Regions from separate parts of the Diaphorobacter sp. B2A2W2 genome, predicted to be linked through region 1. Evidence: predicted binding sites of a transcription regulator. Region 1 holds the regulator's gene; each other region holds the start of a gene.
The links. Region 1 encodes sigma-54, which starts transcription at its own class of promoters, with help from an activator protein. Its sites were predicted from a motif close to TGGCANGNAANCTGCTTT; they were not measured.

Region 1 (4,943 bases):
TCGATGGGGCCGTTCCACAGCGGCACGCGGCGCGACTCCTTCAGGCGCATCTTGCCGGGCAGCTTGAGGTCGGGCGTGAGCATCCAGGCCTGCCAGCCGGCGTAGTGCTTCTTCCAGTGCGCGGCCAACTGCGCGAAGAAGTCCACGCCGTCCTCGGTCTGCGCCGTCTCGCGGCCCATGCGCTCGACCGTGGACATGCGCTCACGCGCATTGCGCCCCGCCGTGCCCGCCGCGGCGATGCGCTCGCCATACGGCGGATTCAGCAGCATCACCCCGGGTTGTTCACTGGGCGGCATGCGCTGCAGCGCATCGCCGCCGCGCAGCTGCACCGCGTCGGCCACGCCGGCGCGCACGGCGTTGCGCTGGGCAAAGTCCACCATGCGGTGCGACACGTCGCTGCCAAAAATCGGCACCGAGGCCGCGGTAACGGCGCTGGCCGCTTCATCCTTGATAGCAGACCAGACATGGGCCTGGTGCGGCAATAGCTTCTCGAAGGCAAAGCGCCGCTGCAGGCCCGGCGCGATGCGGCAGGCGATCTGCGCGGCCTCGATGACCACGGTGCCGCTGCCGCAGCAGGGGTCGTACAGCGGCAGCGGCTGCTCGCCATGCGGGTCCCAGCCGGTGGCGGCGATCATGGCGGCGGCCAGCGTTTCCTTGAGCGGCGCGTCGCCCTTGTCCTCGCGCCAGCCGCGTTTGAACAGCGGCTCGCCCGAGGTGTCGATGTAGATCTGGGCGCGGTCGCTGGTCAGGTGCAGGTGCACGCGCACGTCGGGCCACTGCGTCTGCACGTCGGGACGCACGCCGGCCTTGGCGCGGAAGCGGTCGGCCACGGCATCCTTCACGCGCAGCGCGGCGAAGTTCAGGCTCTTGAGCGGGCTGTGCTGGGCCGTCACCTCCACCTTGAAGCTCTGGCGCGGGGTGAACCAGATCTCCCAGGCCACGTCGGCCGCGGCGGCATAGATATCGTCCTCGTTGCGGTAGGGCCGCTCGGCCAGTTGCACCAGCACGCGTTGCGCCAGGCGGCTGTGCAGGTTCAGGCGCAGCGCGTCGCGCCAGGAGGCGCGCAGCAGCACGCCCGCGCGGCCCACGAGCAGGTCCTGCCCGGCCAGCCCCGTGAGGCTGTGCACCTCGTCGGCCAGATAGCCCTCCACGCCAGCGGCGCAGGGCAAAAAGAGTTGAAGCTGGTTCATTGCGGCTGTGCTGCGCGCTGCAGCAATGGCTGGAGCACGGATTCAGGAATGGGTGCGGGCTTGCGGGCCGCCCGGTCGATGAAGACGATGCCGGTCTTGCCGCGCGCGATCTCGCGCCCCTGGCTCTTCTCGGTCATCCGGAAGACGAGGTCGAAGCCGTAGCTGTTGAAGTCCTGCGGCGTCATCTCCACGCGCAGCGTCTCGCCGTGGAACGCCTCGGACTTGTACTGCGCCACGATGTCGCCCACCACGGTGGACAGGCCCGCCACGTCGGCCTCGGGGTAGCCCAGCGACTTGAAGAAACGCACGCGCGCCTCGGACACGAGGCTGAGCAACTGCGCGTTGTCCAGGTGCCCGCCCTGGTTGACATGGCTGATGTAGATCTGCAGCTCGGTACTGAAGCCGAAGTGCGGGGGAAGGTCGAAGACGACGCGTGCCATGGTTCAAAGTGCCTTGCGGAGGTTGGCCGGGGCGATCTTGAGCGCCTCGCGGTATTTGGCCACGGTGCGGCGCGCACATTCAATCCCCTGCTCCTTGAGCATCTCGGCGATCTGGCTGTCCGACAGCGGCTTGTGCGGGTTCTCGGCCGCGATGAACTGCTTGATGAGCGCGCGCACGGCCGTGCTGGAGGCGTTGCCGCCGGTTTCGGTGCCCAGCCCCGAGCCGAAGAAATACTTGAGTTCGTAGGTGCCTTGCGGCGTGGCCATGTACTTGGCGGTGGTCACGCGGCTGATGGTGGACTCGTGCAGGCCCAGTTCATCGGCAATGTCGCGCAGCACCAGCGGGCGCATGGCCAGTTCGCCATGCACGAAGAAGTTCTTCTGCCGCTCCACGATGGCGCGCGACACGCGCAGGATGGTGTCAAAACGCTGCTGGATGTTCTTGATGAACCAGCGCGCCTCCTGCAGCCGTGCCTGCAGCGCCTGGTGGCCTTCGCCACGGCCGCCGCGCAACGCACCGGCGTAGATGTCGTGCACGCGCAGACGCGGCATCACGTCCGGGTTGAGCTGCACGCTGAAGTTCTGCTGTCCGCCGCGGCCGGTTTTCTTGACGATCACGTCGGGCACGATGATGTTGCGGTCCACGTCGGCAAAGCGCCTGCCCGGACGTGGCTCCAGCCGCGCGATCAAGGCCATCGCGGCGCGCGTGCGCTCTTCGCTGGTGCCGCAGGCCTGCGCCAGGCGGCGCACGTCGCGCTTGGCCAGCAGGTCCAGCGGCTGGCCGCAAATGGCCAGCGCGGCCTGGATCACGTCGGGGTCGCCCTCTTCGTCCTGGTCCATCGCACGCAGCTGCAGCGTGAGGCATTCGGCCAGGCCGCGCGCGCCCACGCCCGCGGGCTCCAGGCTTTGCAGCAGGCGCAGCGCCACGGTGAAACGGTGCACCAGTTCATCGAGTTGCTCGGGGTCTTCGGTGCCCGCCAGGCTGGCGGCCAGGTCCTGCAACGACTCGTCCAGGTAGCCGTCGTCGTTCAGCGATTCGATGAGGAAGCGCAGCGCGGCCATGTCCAGCTCGGACAGGCGCAGCGCCAGCGCCTGGCGGTGCAGGAAGGCCGTGAGCGACTCCTGGCTGCGGGCCAGCTCGGTGGCGTCCACCTCGTCGTCGCTCCCCGCGCCGGCACCGTTGCGCGCCGGGGCGTCGCCGCCCCACTCGCTGTCGTCGGGCGCCAGGTCTACCGAGCCGTCGCCTTCCCAGTCCGCGGGTTCGGCCGTGGATTCGGCGGTGGAGGTTTCTGCATCATTTTGGCTTGTAGCGCTTTCCTGCCCTGCGCTGACAGCTCCTGAATAAATAGCATCTTCAACTTCTCGGTCTTGCTCGCTCACCGGTGCATCGGCCTGGGCCAGGCCGAACTCCTCGCGCAGGGCCTCTTCCAGCGTGCGCTCCAGGAAGGGGTTCTCGTCGAGCATTTGCTCGACCTCCTGGGCCAGCTCCAGCGTGGACAGCTGCAGCAGGCGGATCGACTGCTGCAACTGCGGTGTGAGCGCCAGGTGCTGCGAGACGCGCAGCGACAGGCCGGGCTTCATGGCCTGCAACCCACTGTCTGGTCCTGCATCGCGCCGTGGTCGCCCATCACTCTCACATGCGGAAGTGCTCGCCCAGGTACACCCGGCGCACTTCCGCGTTGTCGACGATGTCCGACGGCGTACCCTGAGCCAGCACCTGGCCGTCGCTGATGATGAAGGCGTGGTCGCAGATGCCCAGCGTCTCACGCACGTTGTGGTCGGTGATCAGCACGCCAATGCCGCGCGCCTTGAGAAAGCCAATGATGCGCTGGATCTCGATCACGGCGATCGGGTCGATGCCGGCGAAGGGCTCATCCAGCAGGATGAAGCGCGGCTGCGTGGCCAGCGCGCGCGCGATCTCCACGCGCCGGCGCTCGCCGCCCGACAGCGCCAGTGCAGGCGACTTGCGCAGGTGGTCCACGCGCAGCTCCTGCAGCAGCGCGGTCAGGCGCCGCTCCACCTCGGCGCGCGGCAGGGTGCGGCCGGCCTCGTCGGTCTGCAGCTCCAGCACCGCGCGCACGTTGTCTTCGACATTGAGCTTGCGAAAGATCGAGGCTTCCTGCGGCAGGTACGACAGGCCCAGCCGCGAGCGCCGGTGGATGGGCATGTCCGTCACGTCCTGCCCGTCGATGCTGATGCGGCCGCCGTCGCTGCGCACCAGGCCGACGATCATGTAGAACGACGTGGTCTTGCCGGCGCCGTTGGGGCCCAATAGGCCCACCACCTCTCCCTTTTGCACGACTACGGACACGTCCTTGACCACCTTGCGGCTGCCGTAGGACTTCTCCAAGTGCAGCGCCTCCAGGCGGCTGACGCCTTCGCTCATGCGCGCATCGTCCAAGGCCGCGCTCACTTCGCGCCGTCCAGGCTGGGGCTGGTACGCAGCGCGGGCGGCTCGGTGCGCACAGGCGGCGTGGCGCTGGTGCCCGAGGCGGGCTCCTTGGGCGCGAGCACCGCTCGCACCCGGCCGCCCGGCGTGCCGGCAGTGGCGCCAGCGGGCGCGGTCTTCTGCCCGTCCACGGTGAACACGTCCGTGAGGTTGTTGTAGACGATGAGCGCGCCGGCCAGCTCGTCGGTCAGTGTGGCCTCGCGGTAGCGGCGCAGCTCGGCGCGGCGGATGAGCTTCACCACGTCGGCGCGGCCGTCGTATTCGATGACCTCGCCCTCGCCCTCGACGAACTCGTCGGGCGCGCCCGGCGCGGTGTCGCGCTTTTGCCGGAAAAAGGCGCGCTTGCCCGGCTCGGCCGTCACCACACCGTACTGGAAGCCGTCGGGGTCCTGGCGCACCTCCAGCTGCGCGCCGCGCAGCACGATGGTGCCCTTGGTCATGACGACACGGCCGGTGAACACGCTGGTCTGCTTGAGCTCATCGTGGCGCAGGGCATCCGCCTCGATGTTCATGGGCTTGTTGCGGTCGGCTTTTTCGGCGTGCACCAGCGGCGATGCAGCCAGCGCCAGGGCCAGCGCTGCGGCGCGGGACAGGAGGAGGAAGGGCAATCGGGTTCTCATAGAGGGCACGAATCTTGCGGTCATTGTACTGACGCAAGCGCGCCGCCGCCGCAGTGGATCGCATCAACCCGTACAGGCCTGCCACCGGCTGTCATGCCGCCGCGCCAACCGGTGTGCAGGCATGAAAAAAGCGCGCCCGTAGGCGCGCTTGTCGCTGGTGGCGGCGGGGCGCTTCAGCCCTTGCGCGCTACGCCAACCAGGTGCTCCACCACCTGCAGCACACTTTGCATGTTGCCAGCCATGG
Region 2 (4,943 bases), on a different contig from region 1:
GTGCTCTGGTAGGAGGGCAGCTGCGCGCTCAGCTCGCGCGCCTCGTTACCCACGAACAGCGCCCCCACGCCCAGCACCATCAGCATGGCCATCACCACCGCGATGACCGAGGGCAGGCGCGGCAGGCCCATGCGCTTGAGCTGCGCCACCAGCGGCTCCAGCACGAAGCTCAGCAGGAACGCCAATGCCAGCGGCACCAGTAGCGTACGGCCGAAATACAGGCCCGCGACCACCAGCGCCGCGATCACCAGGCCGATCATGAACCGCAGGCTGGGCACCGTGGCGTCCATGGCCGTGGCGGTGTGCACGGTGCGCTGCGGCGGATAGCCCGAAGCGGTGGCGCCGCGCGCCGCCCCCTTATCCCTGGCCGGCCTGGAATCGGTCGGCTCCTGCGGCCCGCTGTTGCCCATGGCGTTGTCCCCTTGCATCGCTTCTCGAAGTCGTGTCCGGCGCGTATTGTCCGCTGCGCGGCCCCGCGCCCCTGTAGGCGGCAGCCGCCACAGACTGCACGCGGGCGGGCGACTGACAGCGCACGCCGTGCACCGCGCCGCCCGCAGGGCGCTCCGCCCTACCGATCAATGACCTAAAATAGCCCCAGCGCGCTTGTAGCAAGCGCGAGCAGCTATCAAAATAAAAGCGCCTCTGCCGCACCGCCCCGTCGGCACGCACCTACCGGTCCACCCCAACAAAGCCACCGCGCCGCCGCCTTGACCGCCACCGCCACTCCCCTGATTGCCGCCGGCACCCTGCTGGGCGGCATCGGCCTGTTCCTGCTGGGCATGACCATGCTGACCGACGGGCTCAAGCTGGCGGCCGGGCGCGCGCTGGAGCGCATCCTGGCCGCCTGGACGCGCACGCCGCTGCACGGGCTGGTGACCGGGGTGGCGCTCACGGCGCTGGTGCAATCGTCCACCGCCATGACGGTGGCGGCCATCGGTTTCGTCAACGCGGGGTTGCTGGGCTTCAGCTCCGCGCTGTGGGTGGTGTTCGGCTCCAATCTGGGTTCATCGGTCACCGGCTGGCTCGTGGCGTGGCTAGGCTTTGCGGTGAAGGCCGATGCCTTCGCCCTTCCGTTCATCGGCATCGGCATGGCGCTGCAAATCACCGGCAGCGGCACGCGGCGCGGGGCGCTGGGCCAGGCGGTGGCGGGGTTCGGCGTGCTGTTTCTGGGTATCGAACTGCTGCGCAACGGCTTCACCGGGCTGGGTCCGCAAGCGCTGCCACCGCTGTCCAGCGACCTGCCGGGCCTGGCGCTGGCAGTGCTCATCGGCCTGGGCATGACGGTGGTGCTGCAGGCCTCGTCGGCCACGCTGGCGGTGGTGCTCACGGCCGTGGCGGGCGGCTCGCTGGCGGTGGAAGTGGGCGCGGGCGTGGTCATCGGCGCCAACGTGGGCACCACGCTCACGGGCATCCTGGCCGCCATCCACGCCACGTCCAACGCGCGGCGCCTGGCGGCGGCACACGTGCTGTTCAACGTGGTGACGGCCGCGGCGGCCCTGGCGCTGCTGTCGCCCCTGCTCGCGGCCATCCACCATCTGGGCGTATGGCTCACGGGTGAGGGAGACGCAGTGACGCAGCTCGTGATCTTCCACACCGCGTTCAACCTGCTGGGCGTGCTGCTCATGTGGCCGCTGTCGGGGCCGCTCGCGCGCTTTCTGCTGGCACGCTTTCGCTCGGCGGACGAAGACGTGGCCCGTGCGCAGTTCCTGGACCACAACGTGGCCGCCGTGCCCGCGCTGGCCCTGCAGGCGCTGCGCCGCGAGATGGCGCGCGTAGGCCACCTGGCACTGCAGCTGGCGTCGGATGCCACCCGCATGGCGCCCGTCGCCCTGCCCTGGCAACCGGCCGGCGCACAGGCCGCGAGCCAGCTCACGCGCCAGTTGCAGGCGCTGGAGCAGCTGCAGCAGCAGGTGGGCGAGTTTGTGAGCGACGTGAGCCGCCAGCCGCTGTCGCGCGACGTGGCCGACCAGATGCCCGAGCTGCTGCGCATTGCGGGCTACTACGACACGCTGGCGCGTGTCATGCACCAGGTGGGCCAGCAGGCGCTGCGCGTCACGCACCCCGCAACGGTGGCGCCCACCGCGCCCGAAGGCCACCCCCTGGCCGCGCTGCCCCTGGCCTTCACCGCGGCGCTGGATTTCTTTGCTGCCGCTGATCCCAAGGCCCACGACCTGGACCAGGTGAACACCGCAAACGCCGTGTTCGACGCGGCGTATGAAGCCGCCAAGGCCGCCGTGCTGCGCGCGGGTGCCCAGGGCTTGCTGGCAGTGACAGCCGTGCACGAGTGGACGGGCCTGCTGGGCGACCTGCGCCGCGCCGTGGAACAGGCCCACAAGGCCGCGCAGCATCTGGCAGCCCTGCCGCGTCTCAAGCCCACCCCGCCCGCCAATGGCTCCACAGGCGGCACACCCGGCGCCGAGTGATCCTCACTGGCGATTCAGGCAAAAAATGCCCGAAACGCCCTTGCATACTGCGCTGGCAGCTATACAAAACATAGCAATCTGAGCACATCCGTACGGCTGCACTCCCAACGGGTGTTCCGTCATGGGCCGACGCACTGTTGCGTTATGGCACACGGCTGTGCCGCTGCGGCACAGCCGCGGCACGCCCCACCGCCCCCTTCCCTCTGCCGCCGTGCTGGCACGGCGCTTGCACTGAGGCACTGCCGCCGCCGCATCGGTGGCATTCCTTCATAAGCACTCAGGAGACACCACATGAACATGGCCGAAATCGCCAGCCTTGGCATCGCCAACCCCTACAAGCAGCAGTACGGCAACTACATCGGCGGGCAGTGGGTGGCGCCCGTGGACGGGCAGTACTTCGAGAACATCTCGCCCATCAACGGCCAGAAGTTCACGGCCGTGCCGCGCTCCAACAGCAAGGACATCGACGCCGCACTGGACGCAGCGCACAAAGCCAAGGCCGCGTGGGGCCGCACCTCGACCACCGAGCGCGCCAACATCCTGAACCGGATCGCCGACCGCATGGAGGCCAACCTGCTGCAGATCGCCGTGGCCGAGACCATCGACAACGGCAAGCCGCTGCGCGAGACCATGGCGGCCGACATTCCGCTGGCCATCGACCACTTCCGCTACTTCGCCGGCGCGGTGCGCGCGCAGGAGGGCGGCATCAGCGAGATCGACGCCGACACCATCGCCTACCACTTCCATGAGCCGCTGGGCGTGGTCGGGCAGATCATTCCGTGGAACTTCCCCATCCTGATGGCGGTGTGGAAGCTCGCCCCCGCGCTGGCTGCGGGCAACTGCGTGGTGCTGAAACCCGCGGAGCAGACGCCCGCCTCCATCCTGGTGCTGATGGAGATCATTGGCGACCTGCTGCCGCCGGGCGTGGTCAATGTGGTCAACGGCTTTGGCCTGGAGGCCGGCAAGCCGCTGGCGTCCAGCAACCGGATCGCAAAAATAGCCTTCACCGGCGAGACCACCACGGGCCGGCTCATCATGCAGTACGCCAGCCAGAACATCATCCCCGTGACGCTGGAGCTGGGCGGCAAGAGCCCCAACATCTTCTTCGAGGACGTGATGTCCGCCGACGACGGCTTCTTCGACAAGGCGCTGGAAGGCTTTGCGATGTTCGCGCTGAACCAGGGCGAGGTCTGCACCTGCCCCAGCCGCGCGTTGATCCAGGAATCGATCTACGAGCGCTTCATGGAGCGCGCGCTCAAGCGCGTGGCCGCCATCCAGCAGGGCCACCCGCTGGACAAGAACACCATGATCGGCGCCCAGGCCTCGCAGGAGCAACTGGAAAAGATCCTTTCTTACCTGGACCTGGGCAAGCAGGAAGGCGCCCAGTGCCTCATCGGCGGCGCGCGCAACACAGCCCTGGGCGGCGACCTGGCCGGCGGCTACTACGTACAGCCCACGGTGTTCAAGGGCCACAACAAGATGCGCATCTTCCAGGAGGAAATCTTCGGGCCCGTGGTCTCGGTGACCACCTTCAAGACCGAAGAAGAGGCGCTGGAGATCGCCAACGACACGCTCTACGGCCTGGGCGCGGGCGTGTGGAGCCGTGATGGCGCGCGCGCCTTCCGCATGGGCAAGGGCATCCAGGCCGGGCGGGTGTGGACCAACTGCTACCACCACTACCCCGCGCACGCGGCATTTGGCGGCTACAAGCAGTCGGGCATCGGTCGTGAGAACCACAAGATGATGCTGGACCACTACCAGCAGACCAAGAACCTGCTGGTGAGCTACACCCAGCAGCCGCTGGGCTTCTTCTAAGCCCATACAGCGCCCCCACTGGCCGTCCCAGCGGGGGCGGCTGGTGCACGGGGGCTCCCCTTGCGTTCATTTGCACAGAGAAGGAGGTTTATCCCATGCCAGCCAAGACAATGAAAGCCGCCGTGGTCCGTGAATTCGGCAAGCCGCTGACGATCGAAGAGGTGCCCGTTCCCACCCCCACCGCCGACCAGATCCTGGTGAAGATCGAGGCCTCGGGCGTGTGCCACACCGACCTGCACGCCGCCGAGGGCGACTGGCCCGTCAAGCCCAATCCGCCCTTCATCCCCGGGCATGAGGGCGTGGGCTTCGTCGCCGCCGTGGGCGCCAACGTCAAGCATGTGAAGGAAGGCGACCGCGTGGGCGTGCCCTGGCTGCACTCGGCCTGCGGCTGTTGCACGCACTGCCTGGGCGGTTGGGAGACGCTGTGCGAGTCGCAGAGCAACACGGGGTATTCGGTCAACGGCGGTTTTGCCGACTACGCGCTGGCCGACCCCAACTACGTGGGCCACCTGCCGAAAGACGTGGGCTTCGTGGACATCGCCCCCGTGCTGTGCGCCGGCGTGACCGTGTACAAAGGCCTGAAGGTGACCGACACCAAGCCCGGCGACTGGGTGGCGATTTCCGGCATTGGCGGCCTGGGCCACATGGCCGTGCAGTACGCCCGCGCCATGGGGCTGAACGTGGCTGCGGTGGACGTGGACGACG
Region 3 (4,943 bases), on a different contig from region 1:
GCGGGCGACGAAATGCACCGTGCGCTCCAGGTACCAGCCCTCCAGGCGGTACAGCTGCATGAAGGCGCCCGTGTACTCCAGCACCTCCTCGGCGGTCTTGAGCTTGGTGAAGAACTGCGCCACCTCGGTCTTGATGCCGCCGTTGCCGGCCACGTACATCTCCCAGCCCGAGTCCACGCCGATGATCCCCACGTCCTTGATCCCGCTCTCGGCGCAGTTGCGCGGGCAGCCGCTGACGGCGAACTTGACCTTGTGCGGCGCGTACATGCCCACGAAGGCGTGCTCCAGGTCCTTGCCGAGCTGCGTGCTGTCCTGCGTGCCCATGCGGCACCACTCGCTGCCCACGCAGGTCTTCACGGTGCGCAGTGCCTTGGCGTAGGCGTGGCCGCAGGGCATGCCGATGTCGCGCCAGACGTTGACCAGGTCTTCCTTCTTCACGCCCAGCAGGTCGATGCGCTGGCCGCCCGTGACCTTCACCGTGGGGATCTGGTACTTGTCCACCACGTCGGCGATGCGGCGCAGTTCGGCGGCACTGGTCTCGCCGCCCCACATGCGCGGCACCACGCTGTAGGTGCCATCTTTCTGGATGTTGGCGTGGCTGCGCTCGTTGATGAAGCGGCTTTGCGGATCGTCCCGCGCCTCCTTGGGCCAAGTGCTGATGAGGTAGTAGTTCACGGCCGGGCGGCAGGTGGCGCAGCCATTGGGCGTCTTCCACTCCAGGAAGCGAAACACGCTGTCTACGGTCAGCAGCCGGTGTGTGCGGATGGCTTCGCGCACGGCCTGGTGGCCGTGGTCGGTGCAGGCGCACACGGGCTTGGTCTTGGGCGTGGCGGAATAGTCGCCGCCCGCGGTGGCCATGAGGATCTGCTCCACCAGCCCGGTGCACGAGCCGCAGCTGGCGCTGGCCTTGGTGTGCTTGCGCACCTCGTCCAGCGTGAACAGGCCCTTGTCCTTGATGGCCTTGCAGATCTGGCCCTTGGTCACGCCGTTGCAGCCGCACACCTCGTCGCTGTCGGCCATGGCGGCGGCCTTGTTCTGGCCCTGATGGCCCGCGTCGCCCAGGTGCGATTCGCCGAACATGAGCCGGTCGCGGATGTCGGCCACGCTGCGGCCGTCACGCAGCAGCTTGAAGTACCAGCTGCCATCCACCGTGTCGCCATAGAGGCAGGCGCCCACGAGCCGGTCGTCCTTGAGCACCAGCTTCTTGTACACACCGCCGCCCTCGGCATGCGGGTCGCTGAGCACGATCTCCTCCGTGCCCTCGCCGCCCTGGAAGTCGCCGGCGGAAAACAGGTCGATGCCCGTGACCTTGAGCTTGGTGGAGGTGAGCGAGCCCTGGTAGCGCCCGATACCCCATTCCGCCAGGTGGTTGGCCAGCACCTTGCCCTGCTCGAACAACGGCGCCACCAGCCCGTAGGCGATGCCGCGGTGCGCCGCGCATTCGCCCACGGCGTAGATGCGCGGGTCGGTCACGGTCTGCAGCGTGTCGCTGACGACGATGCCGCGGTTGACGTGCAGGTGCATCTGCTCGGCCAGGGCCGTGTTGGGGCGGATGCCCACGGCCATCACCACGAGCTGGGCGGGCACCTCGCTGCCGTCCTTGAAGCGTACCGCGGCCACGCGGCCGTCGCCGCCGGCCACCAGTTCCTGCGTTTGGGCCTGCATGAGGAACTGCATGCCGCGCTCGGCCAGCGACTGCTGCAGCAGCTTGCCCGCCACGTCGTCAAGCTGGCGCTCCATGAGCCACTCGCCCGCATGCACCACGGTGACCTGCATGCCGCGCTTCATGAGGCCGTTGGCCGCCTCCAGGCCCAGCAGGCCGCCGCCGATGACCACGGCGTGCTTGTAGCTGGCGGCAGCGTCGATCATGGCCTGCGTGTCCGCGATGTCGCGGTAGGCCAGCACGCCGGGCAGTTCACGGCCCGGAATGGGCAGCATGAACGGGTTGGAGCCCGTGGCGAGGATCAGCCGGTCGTAGGGCGCCTCGACGGTGCGCCCGTCCTGCGCCACGCCATGCACGGTGCGCCGCGTGCGGTCCACATGCGTCACGGTGCACCCCGCGTGCAGCGTGATGTGGTGGTCCGCATACCAGGACCAGTCGTTGAGGACGATCTCCTCCAGCGTCTGCTCGCCCGCCAGCACGGGCGACAGCAGGATGCGGTTGTAGTTGGGGTGCGGCTCGGCGCCGAACACCGTGATGTCGTAGAGGTCGGGCGCGATCTTAAGCAGCTCTTCCAGCGCGCGCACGCCTGCCATGCCATTGCCCACCATCACCAGCCTGGATTGCTTCACCATCGTCTCCCCCGCGGGAATGCCCCGCGCAGCCACATCAACAAAAAAGGCGTCCGCACGCCGCACCGGGCAGGGGCCTGGTTGCGGGTGGGGACGCCTTCGTCCCGCGAGCCCTGCCTCCGCCGTTGGAGAGGGCACGCGCTGCGGCCTACCGTGGCCGCGCTGGCTTCAATGCAATGGGCGTGCCAGGGTGCGGCGGGGTGAGAGGTGTGCGCTCATGGGGTGGGCTGAATAGTCCGCTAGCGCTTGATGGGTGAGCGCGAGCAGCTATGGTTTCAGGAGCAATCGCGCACGTGGCCGGGCGTGGCGGGCTGCGCACCGCCGTGGTGCAAGTGGCGGCGCGATGGTGCGGGCGCTGGCGTCCTGATTGCGCCCGGACCTCGTAGGGGATGTTGTGCCGGTGGCACGGCCCCTGCGTGCGCGCCCGATGCACCGCAATTGAACAAAAACAGCGTCCAGCGCTTGCCCCTCAAGCGCTGCCAGCGATGGAATCAGGAGCCGCCTGCCGGCGGTGGTGTTGGGGCCGTCCAGGCGCCGCCCAGCACCTTGTAGAGCGTCACGCGGTTGACCTGCTCGGCCAATTGCAGCGTGATCTGCGCCTGCTGTGCGGCATACAGCGTGCGCTGCGCGTCCAGCACGGCGAGGTAGTTGTCCGCACCGAGGCGAAAGCGTGCGTCCGACAGCTGCAGCGTGCGCTGTGTGGCCTGCACCAGCGAGCCCTGCGCCTGCAGGCGCTCGGTGAGCGTGGCGCGCTCGGCCAGCGCGTCGGCCACCTCGCCGAAGGCGGTCTGGATGGCCTTCTCGTACTGGGCCACGGCGGTGTCGCGCGTCACCTCGGCCACGCGCAGGTTGGCCTGGTTGCGGCCGGCGTCGAAGATCGGCAGGCGGATCTGCGGCGCGAACGCCCAGGTGCCGTTGCCGCCCTCGAACAGGCCCGACAGCGCATTGCTGGCCGTGCCCACCGAGGCCGTGAGCGTGATCGACGGAAAGAACGCCGCGCGTGCCGCGCCGATATTGGCCGTGGCGCCCTGCAGTGCATGCTCGGCCGCGCGCACGTCGGGGCGGCGCAGCAGCACGCTGGACGGAACGTCTGCAGGCACGGCCAGCAGCGCCGTTGCGGGCGCCGCGGGATCGGCCAGCGCGGGGACGGGGGACCGGGGGGCAGGACTGTCCGCAGTACCGGTGCCGGGAGCGGGCTGGGTTGCCGGCGTGGCCGGGCCCGCCATGGCCGTGACCGGCATGGCCGTTTCCACGGTGGCCACGCTGGCGGGCAACAACGCTGGGGGCACGGGCGATCCCACCAGCAGGGCCAGGGCGTTGCGGCTGCGCGCCAGCTGCGAGACGAAGGCGGCCGCATCCACGCGTGCGGTGTCGGCCGCCGACTGGGCCTGCGCCAGCACCAGGCCCGAGCTGGCGCCCAGTTCATGGCTGCGCTGCGTGAGCTCCAGGGCCTGCTGGCGCGTGCGCAGGGTCTCGCGTGCCAGTTGCAGGCGGCGCGCGTCGGCGTCCAGCGTGAGCCAGGCGCCGATCACCTCGGCCACCAGGCTGAGCTGCACGCTGCGGCGGTTCTCCGCCACGCGCAGGAACTCCTGCAGCGCGGCATCGTTCAGGTTGCGCACGCGGCCGAAGAAGTCGATCTCGTAGCTGCTGAAGCCCAGTGTGGCGCTGTACTGGCTGGTGGTGTTGGAGCGGCCCGCGGCGGTCAGGTCGTCGGCGGTGCGGCTGCGGTTGCCCGCGCCGGCCGCGTTCACCGTGGGAAAGCGGTCGGCCTGCACCACGCCGTACTGCGCGCGGGCCTTGTCGATGGCCAGTACCGCCACGCGCAGGTCGCGGTTGTTCGCCAGGGCCTGTTCCACCACCGTGCGCAGGCGGGCGTCCTGCACGAAGTCTTGCCAGGCCATGGGGCCGCCGTCCGGCAGCGCCACGGCGCCGGCGGTCGGTGGCTGGGGCAGGGGCGATGCCACCGTGTCCGGCACGGGCAGCGGCGGCGCTTCGTAGCGTGGCGCCAAGTTGCAGCCGGCCAGCAGGGCGCAGGCCAGGGCGGCGGTCACAGGCGTGAAGGGATGGGGGGGCGTCATGCGGCACTCTCCGGATGGATGGGGGCAGGCTGGGTCGCGTCTTCCTGGCGCGAGCGGCTCTTGAACCAGCTGCGGATCAGCAGGAAAAACACCGGCACCATGAAGATGCCAAGCACCGTGGAGGCCACGGTGCCGCCCAGCACGGCCGTGCCGATGGCGTTGCGCCCGCCTGCGCCGGCGCCCGTGCCCAGGGCCAGCGGCACCACGCCGAAGCCGAAGGCCAGCGATGTCATGAGGATGGGGCGCAGGCGCATGCGCACGGCTTCCAGCGTGGCATCCAGCAGCTTGCGGCCCTGTTCCTGCAACTGCACGGCAAACTCGACGATCAGGATGGCGTTCTTGGAGGCCAGGCCCACCGTGGTGATCAGGCCGACCTGGAAGTACACGTCGTTGGCCAGGCCCCGCGTCCAGGTCGCCAGCAGCGCGCCCAGCACGCCCAGCGGCACGGCCAGCATCACCGACAGGGGTACGGTCCAGCTCTCGTACAGCGCGGCCAGGCACAGGAACACGAACAGGATCGAGATGGCGTACAGCAGCGGCGCCTGCGCGCCGGATTGGCGCTCCTGCAGCGAG
Region 4 (4,943 bases), on a different contig from region 1:
GGGCCGCGCCCAGCACGTTCTCCAGACGGCGAATCTGAAGACTCACCTGCGGACGCGCAATGTGCAGACGTTCGGCGGCGGCCGTGAAGCTGCGCGCATCGGCGACGGCCAGGAAAGCGCGCAACAGGTTGAGATCGCCCACGGGGGATGGCATGATTGGTTCGAATTAGATACCAGTATTGTTCTTTTTGTCCTCTTTTTCTGACGATGCGGCAAGAGGATCATTGACCCCGCACCCCGAATCCGCGGGTCAAAGAAAGGATCATTCCATGCGTATCGCACTGATCGGTGCCACTGGCTTTATCGGCTCCGCCATCCGCCAAGAGGCGCTCTCGCGCGGTCATCACGTGACCGCCATCGTGTCCAACCCCACAAGACTCCCCGCTGCGCAGGGCCTTGAGGTTCAGGGCGCAGATGCCCTGGACTCTCAGCAATTGCGAGCGGTTCTCCGTGGGCACGACGTGGTGATCAGCGCATTCAGTGGCCATGCCAACTCCGACGTATATGGCTATTACCTCAAAGGAATGCACTCCATCATCGATGCAGCGCGTGCCACGGGCGTCCGCCTGCTGGTCGTCGGCGGGGCGGGCAGTCTGGAGGTCGAGCCCGGCGTGCAATTGCTCGACACACCGTCGTTCCCTGAACAATGGAAAGCGACGGCCGAGGGTGCCCGAGCAGCCCTGAAACTGCTGCGCGAAACACCCGATGTGGATTGGACGGTGCTGAGCCCCCCGCCCATGATCCACCCGGGAACCCGCACCGGACAGTACCGGACCGCGAACGATGCCGTGATCATGGGCGATAGCGGGCCCAGCGACATCTCGCTGGAGGACTATGCGGTCGCCATGGTGGATGAAGCTGAGTCCGCGAAACACCGCGGCCGGCGCTTCACCGTGGCGCACTGAGAACGAACCGAAAGCCCCGTGCCGGTTCGCGCCCGACCCGGGGCGATCCTCTGCCCCGGCTTTCGCTGTACCAATGAATCACCGATGCCGGCGATAGGCATCGTTGGAATACCGCAACCGGGCGGCGGCAACCACCACTATTCGCACAAATTAAAGTCGTAAACAGCGGACTAGCATCTATGCGGCTTTGCGTGCTGACCCGCCAGAGCCCACGCAATCTAAAGTCGTAAACTCACCAGCACAGCCTTCTTATCCCCAACATCAGCAACACGACATGCCGAGGTCTTTCGCGAAATGGCCTCAGCGTCAAAACTGGATTGCAGACCAAAGGGCCTTCCGCCCCCCATGAACAAGCCCGCAGCAGGCAACAGCCATACGGTTCAATCAACCCGCAGCACCTCAAACTGCTGCTGGACCGGTGTGCCTACCTGTATCGCCACCTCATCCCCCTCGCACTTGCCCAGCATGGCTTTTCCCAAAGGCGCTTCGCTGCTAATGACCTGGACGCCGCTGTCCAACTTCATGCTGCCACCATCTGGGCCAAGGAAGATCTCGTGATGCTTGTCGTCAGAATCGACCAGGCAGACCAACGCACCAAGTTGTATGCCTTTGCTGGCGTCGTAAGGGCGTGGACGGAATTGACGCCAATGGGTCATCGCTTGGCGGATGGCTGCAGCACGCCGAGCTTGGCCGGTAGCAAGGTAAGCAGCTTCGAGCCCCAGTGTGTCGTATTTGTTTCGGCAATGTTCTCTTCGTGAGTCGCCGTTTCGTGGGCCACCCGCACCGCCTGCTCGGCTTGCAGCAGATCCTCGGCGAGCCGATTCAGTACTTGTTGCTGCAGCAAAAATTTATCCATGATGCAAGGTAGGCGTCTCAAACAATCGGGGCAGGTCTTCATCATGAAATGCACCCATCGCTTTCAACGCTTCAGCAAGGGCAAGGGATGCCTCGGTGATCGAGACGGCCCCTCTTCAGCGTGGCAAGTGTGCTGAAGGGCAGCGGCTACAAGGACAAGCCCGTGGCGAAAGACAAGAGATGCCAGGCGAACACTTCACGGAGCAGATCGCCAATCAGACCGCTGCTGCGGTGACCTGACTGAACTCAAACAGCTTTCTCGGCACCCGAGGCGATTCACGGGATCATGCATACGTCCAGACAGCTGTCTGCACCGAAAGTATGAGCTATCGTAGATTTCGTGCATGAGCGATACCAGGAGGAGCTTTGGCACTGAAGGGCTGAGGTGCCCACAGAGCTTCATGATCTCCTTCGTATTTTCTAATATAGCGATATCGGTCTCTACCACCATTAGTTGGCCGAGAGCTAAGCGATCACCTGCTTTGGGCGGCGGACTTGATAGCGTGGAAGTCTGCGCGGCCACTTCAGATCGTGCGACGCGCAAACAGGTTCATTAACTTCGGGCGACTGCTTCAATCAGGCAAGCTCGAGGCTTCGAATAGAGTACAGCGCCATCAATGCTGCGCCCTGCGCCAGCGATGTCTCATCGATGTTGGACCTGGGATGATGACGCGAGTACTGGGAACCGGCTCTTTTTTGCGGAGATCCTACTGTTACCCGAGTGAGCCACTCGCGGTGCCAGCCGGGCGCACAACGGCCACATCACAAGTTAGGCGCAGAACTTGCATGGTTTAGCAAATGCCGACCTATCACGCCCACCTGAGACTCACCCAGTGCCCGGACGACGTGGCGTCCCGATACCCATGAGCTGGCGCGCCTGCTTGGAGCTGCACTACAGCTTGGAATCGGCGCGCACCGTTGCCCGCTATCGCCATGACGGGCCGCTGCGCCTGCTGCGGAGCCTCTACCCCGAGGGCGATACCGTTTGCCACAACGTACTAGTCCATCCGCCGGGCGGTCTGGTGGGGGGCGACACGGTGGAGACCCAGGTTTCGGTGGCGCCCGGCGCGCACGGTCTCGTCACCACACCCGGCGCCACCCGTTTCTACCGCTCGTTGGGCGAGCCGGCCCGTCAGCGCGTGCACGCCCGGCTGGAGGCTGGCGCGCGGCTGGAATGGCTGCCGCTGGAGGCCCTGGCCTATAACCAATGCAAGGCTGAAAACCGCGCCGTATTTGATCTCGCCCCCGGCGCCGAACTGTTGGGTTGGGATGTTACGGCTCTGGGCCTGCCCACGGCCGGCCAGCCCTTTGTGGAGGGCTGCTTCACGCAGCATCTGGAGGTGCCCGGCGTCTGGCTGGAGCATGGCCGCATCGCGGCCGACGATCTTCGGCTGCTTGATGGCCCGCTGGGCCTGGCAGGCCACCGCTGCCTGGCCACACTGTTCTTCATAGCCGGCACGCCGATCGAACGCCAGCGGCGCGACGCCGCGCTCGACGCCGTGCGCCAGTTGATCGAAGCGCATCCCCTGCGGCTCAGCGCTGGCGTCACTAACCCGCATCCACAGGTGCTGGTGCTGCGGGTGCTGGCACCGCTGGTTGAACCGGTACTGGAACTGTTGCGGCCGGCCCGTGCTGCGTGGCGTCAGGCGCTGTGGCACATGGACGCCGTGGTACCTCGAGTCTGGGCGACCTGAATTTTTTGGGGGCGCGACGCGACCGCTGGCGCTGTAGCCTGCCAAGCTCAGGCGTCCTGCAGCAGACTACTGGCGATCGCCGCTGCCGCCGTGCGTGTTTCCACTCCGAGCTTCTCGAAGATGTGCTCCAAGTGTTTGTTCACCGTACGCGGGCTCATGCCGAGGATGTCAGCAATGTCGCGGTTGGTCTTACCCTTGGCGAGCCAGGACAGCACTTCGGTCTCACGCGGTGTGAGGACTGCACCACTCAGGCGTTTGTGTGCGCCATTCACCGCCGGCACAGCCTGACGCAGCAGGATCATGGTCTCGCCCGGGCCGGTCTGCCCCAAGTACTGTGCCTGTAGCTGACTACCATTGGGCAGCGGGGTCAGTGTCTCGCCCTGCGTGATGGCAGCCTGAAGCCACCCCTTCAACGGTGCCGCTTCGCCCTGCGGTCCAAGCGCTTCTTCCAGCCAGTGCACGGCCTGCGGCGAACGCCAGGCGATGCGACCCTGGCTGTCGAGCAGCACTACACCAAGTCCGGCCACATCCACTGCCTCGCGCGCCAGCCTGCTGACATGCGCATTGCGCAGGTGCGTGGCCAGGCGTGCCAGCACCTCGGGAATCTTCAGCGGCTTGACCACATAGTCCACTCCGCCGCTAGCAAACCCTTCAACGATTTGTTCAGTCTCGGCCAAGCCAGTCATGAAGATCACCGGCACGTGGGCCCAGGAGGGTTCGGACTTGAGGCGGCGGCACAGAGCAAAACCGTTCTCGCCCGGCATGATGGCATCAAGCAGCACGGCGTCGGGCACGGCCATCTCGAAACGTTCCAGCGCCTCGATGGCATCGCGTGCCACCAGCACGGTGTAGCCTTCGATTGCCAGCGCATCGCACAGCATGCGCAGGGTGTCGGGCGCGTCGTCCACCACCAGCACCACGCTGGAGACTGCAGGCTGCATGACGGGTTCAGCTTTCATCTTCGGTTTCTTTCAGGCGTTCGATCAGGGCAGAAAAGTCGAAGCGGTCAACGTGCACTGTCAGGCTTTGCAGCACGTCCGCAATCGCCGGCTCCTGCTCGGCACTGCTGCGCAGCAGGCCGCGCAAGCCACTGGCATTGCCCATGCGAGCCAGACCAATCAGACTGTGGCGCAGTTCATCCGGCAGTGGCAGCCTGCCGGCCGACTCCCGATCCACCGGTGGGACTTCAGGGGTGTGCGGCAGGGTGCTCTCGTGCACCCACTCCAGCTGCAGTACACGCGCCAGCAGGTCCAGCAGCTCGGACTCGATCACCGGCTTGCTCACAAACCCCTGGCAGCCAACAGCTTCCAGCAGCTCGGGCCGGTTCTCGAACGGGTCGGCCGAGACGAAGACGACCGGCAAGTCGGGCCCGACATTGCTGCGGATGAGCTGCGCGGTCTGCCAGCCGTTGAGGTCGTCCATGTTGATGTCGAGAAGCACCGCATCGGGTCTGTGCTGCTGCAAGATCTCCAGGCATTCGCGGCCGCTG

Region 2: the regulator sigma-54 is predicted to act here: its motif matches at 2,639-2,656, upstream of adh (aldehyde dehydrogenase).
Region 3: the regulator sigma-54 is predicted to act here: its motif matches at 2,463-2,480, upstream of nirB (nitrite reductase large subunit NirB).
Region 4: the regulator sigma-54 is predicted to act here: its motif matches at 2,532-2,549, upstream of AC1PPL_RS07825 (urease accessory protein UreD).

Annotation. Positions count from the first base shown of each region.
Region 1 is NZ_JBWZOR010000011.1:53,848-58,790, reverse strand. It holds gene AC1PPL_RS16320 (THUMP domain-containing class I SAM-dependent RNA methyltransferase) at 1-1,190, opposite strand, end outside; gene AC1PPL_RS16315 (acyl-CoA thioesterase) at 1,187-1,630, opposite strand; gene AC1PPL_RS16310 (RNA polymerase factor sigma-54) at 1,634-3,211, opposite strand; gene lptB (LPS export ABC transporter ATP-binding protein) at 3,264-4,016, opposite strand; gene lptA (lipopolysaccharide transport periplasmic protein LptA) at 4,040-4,699, opposite strand; gene AC1PPL_RS16295 (thiol:disulfide interchange protein DsbA/DsbL) at 4,873-4,943, opposite strand, start outside.
Region 2 is NZ_JBWZOR010000001.1:107,668-112,610, reverse strand. It holds gene AC1PPL_RS00500 (AI-2E family transporter) at 1-428, opposite strand, end outside; gene AC1PPL_RS00495 (Na/Pi cotransporter family protein) at 708-2,423, shown strand; gene adh (aldehyde dehydrogenase) at 2,715-4,238, shown strand; gene adhP (alcohol dehydrogenase AdhP) at 4,334-4,943, shown strand, end outside.
Region 3 is NZ_JBWZOR010000002.1:554,201-559,143, forward strand. It holds gene nirB (nitrite reductase large subunit NirB) at 1-2,295, opposite strand, end outside; gene AC1PPL_RS05900 (efflux transporter outer membrane subunit) at 2,784-4,370, opposite strand; gene AC1PPL_RS05905 (efflux RND transporter permease subunit) at 4,367-4,943, opposite strand, start outside.
Region 4 is NZ_JBWZOR010000003.1:356,657-361,599, reverse strand. It holds gene AC1PPL_RS07840 (LysR family transcriptional regulator) at 1-154, opposite strand, end outside; gene AC1PPL_RS07835 (NAD(P)-dependent oxidoreductase) at 270-905, shown strand; partial or broken gene AC1PPL_RS07830 (GreA/GreB family elongation factor) at 1,286-1,761, opposite strand; gene AC1PPL_RS07825 (urease accessory protein UreD) at 2,624-3,454, shown strand; gene AC1PPL_RS07820 (response regulator) at 3,502-4,413, opposite strand; gene AC1PPL_RS07815 (hybrid sensor histidine kinase/response regulator) at 4,403-4,943, opposite strand, start outside.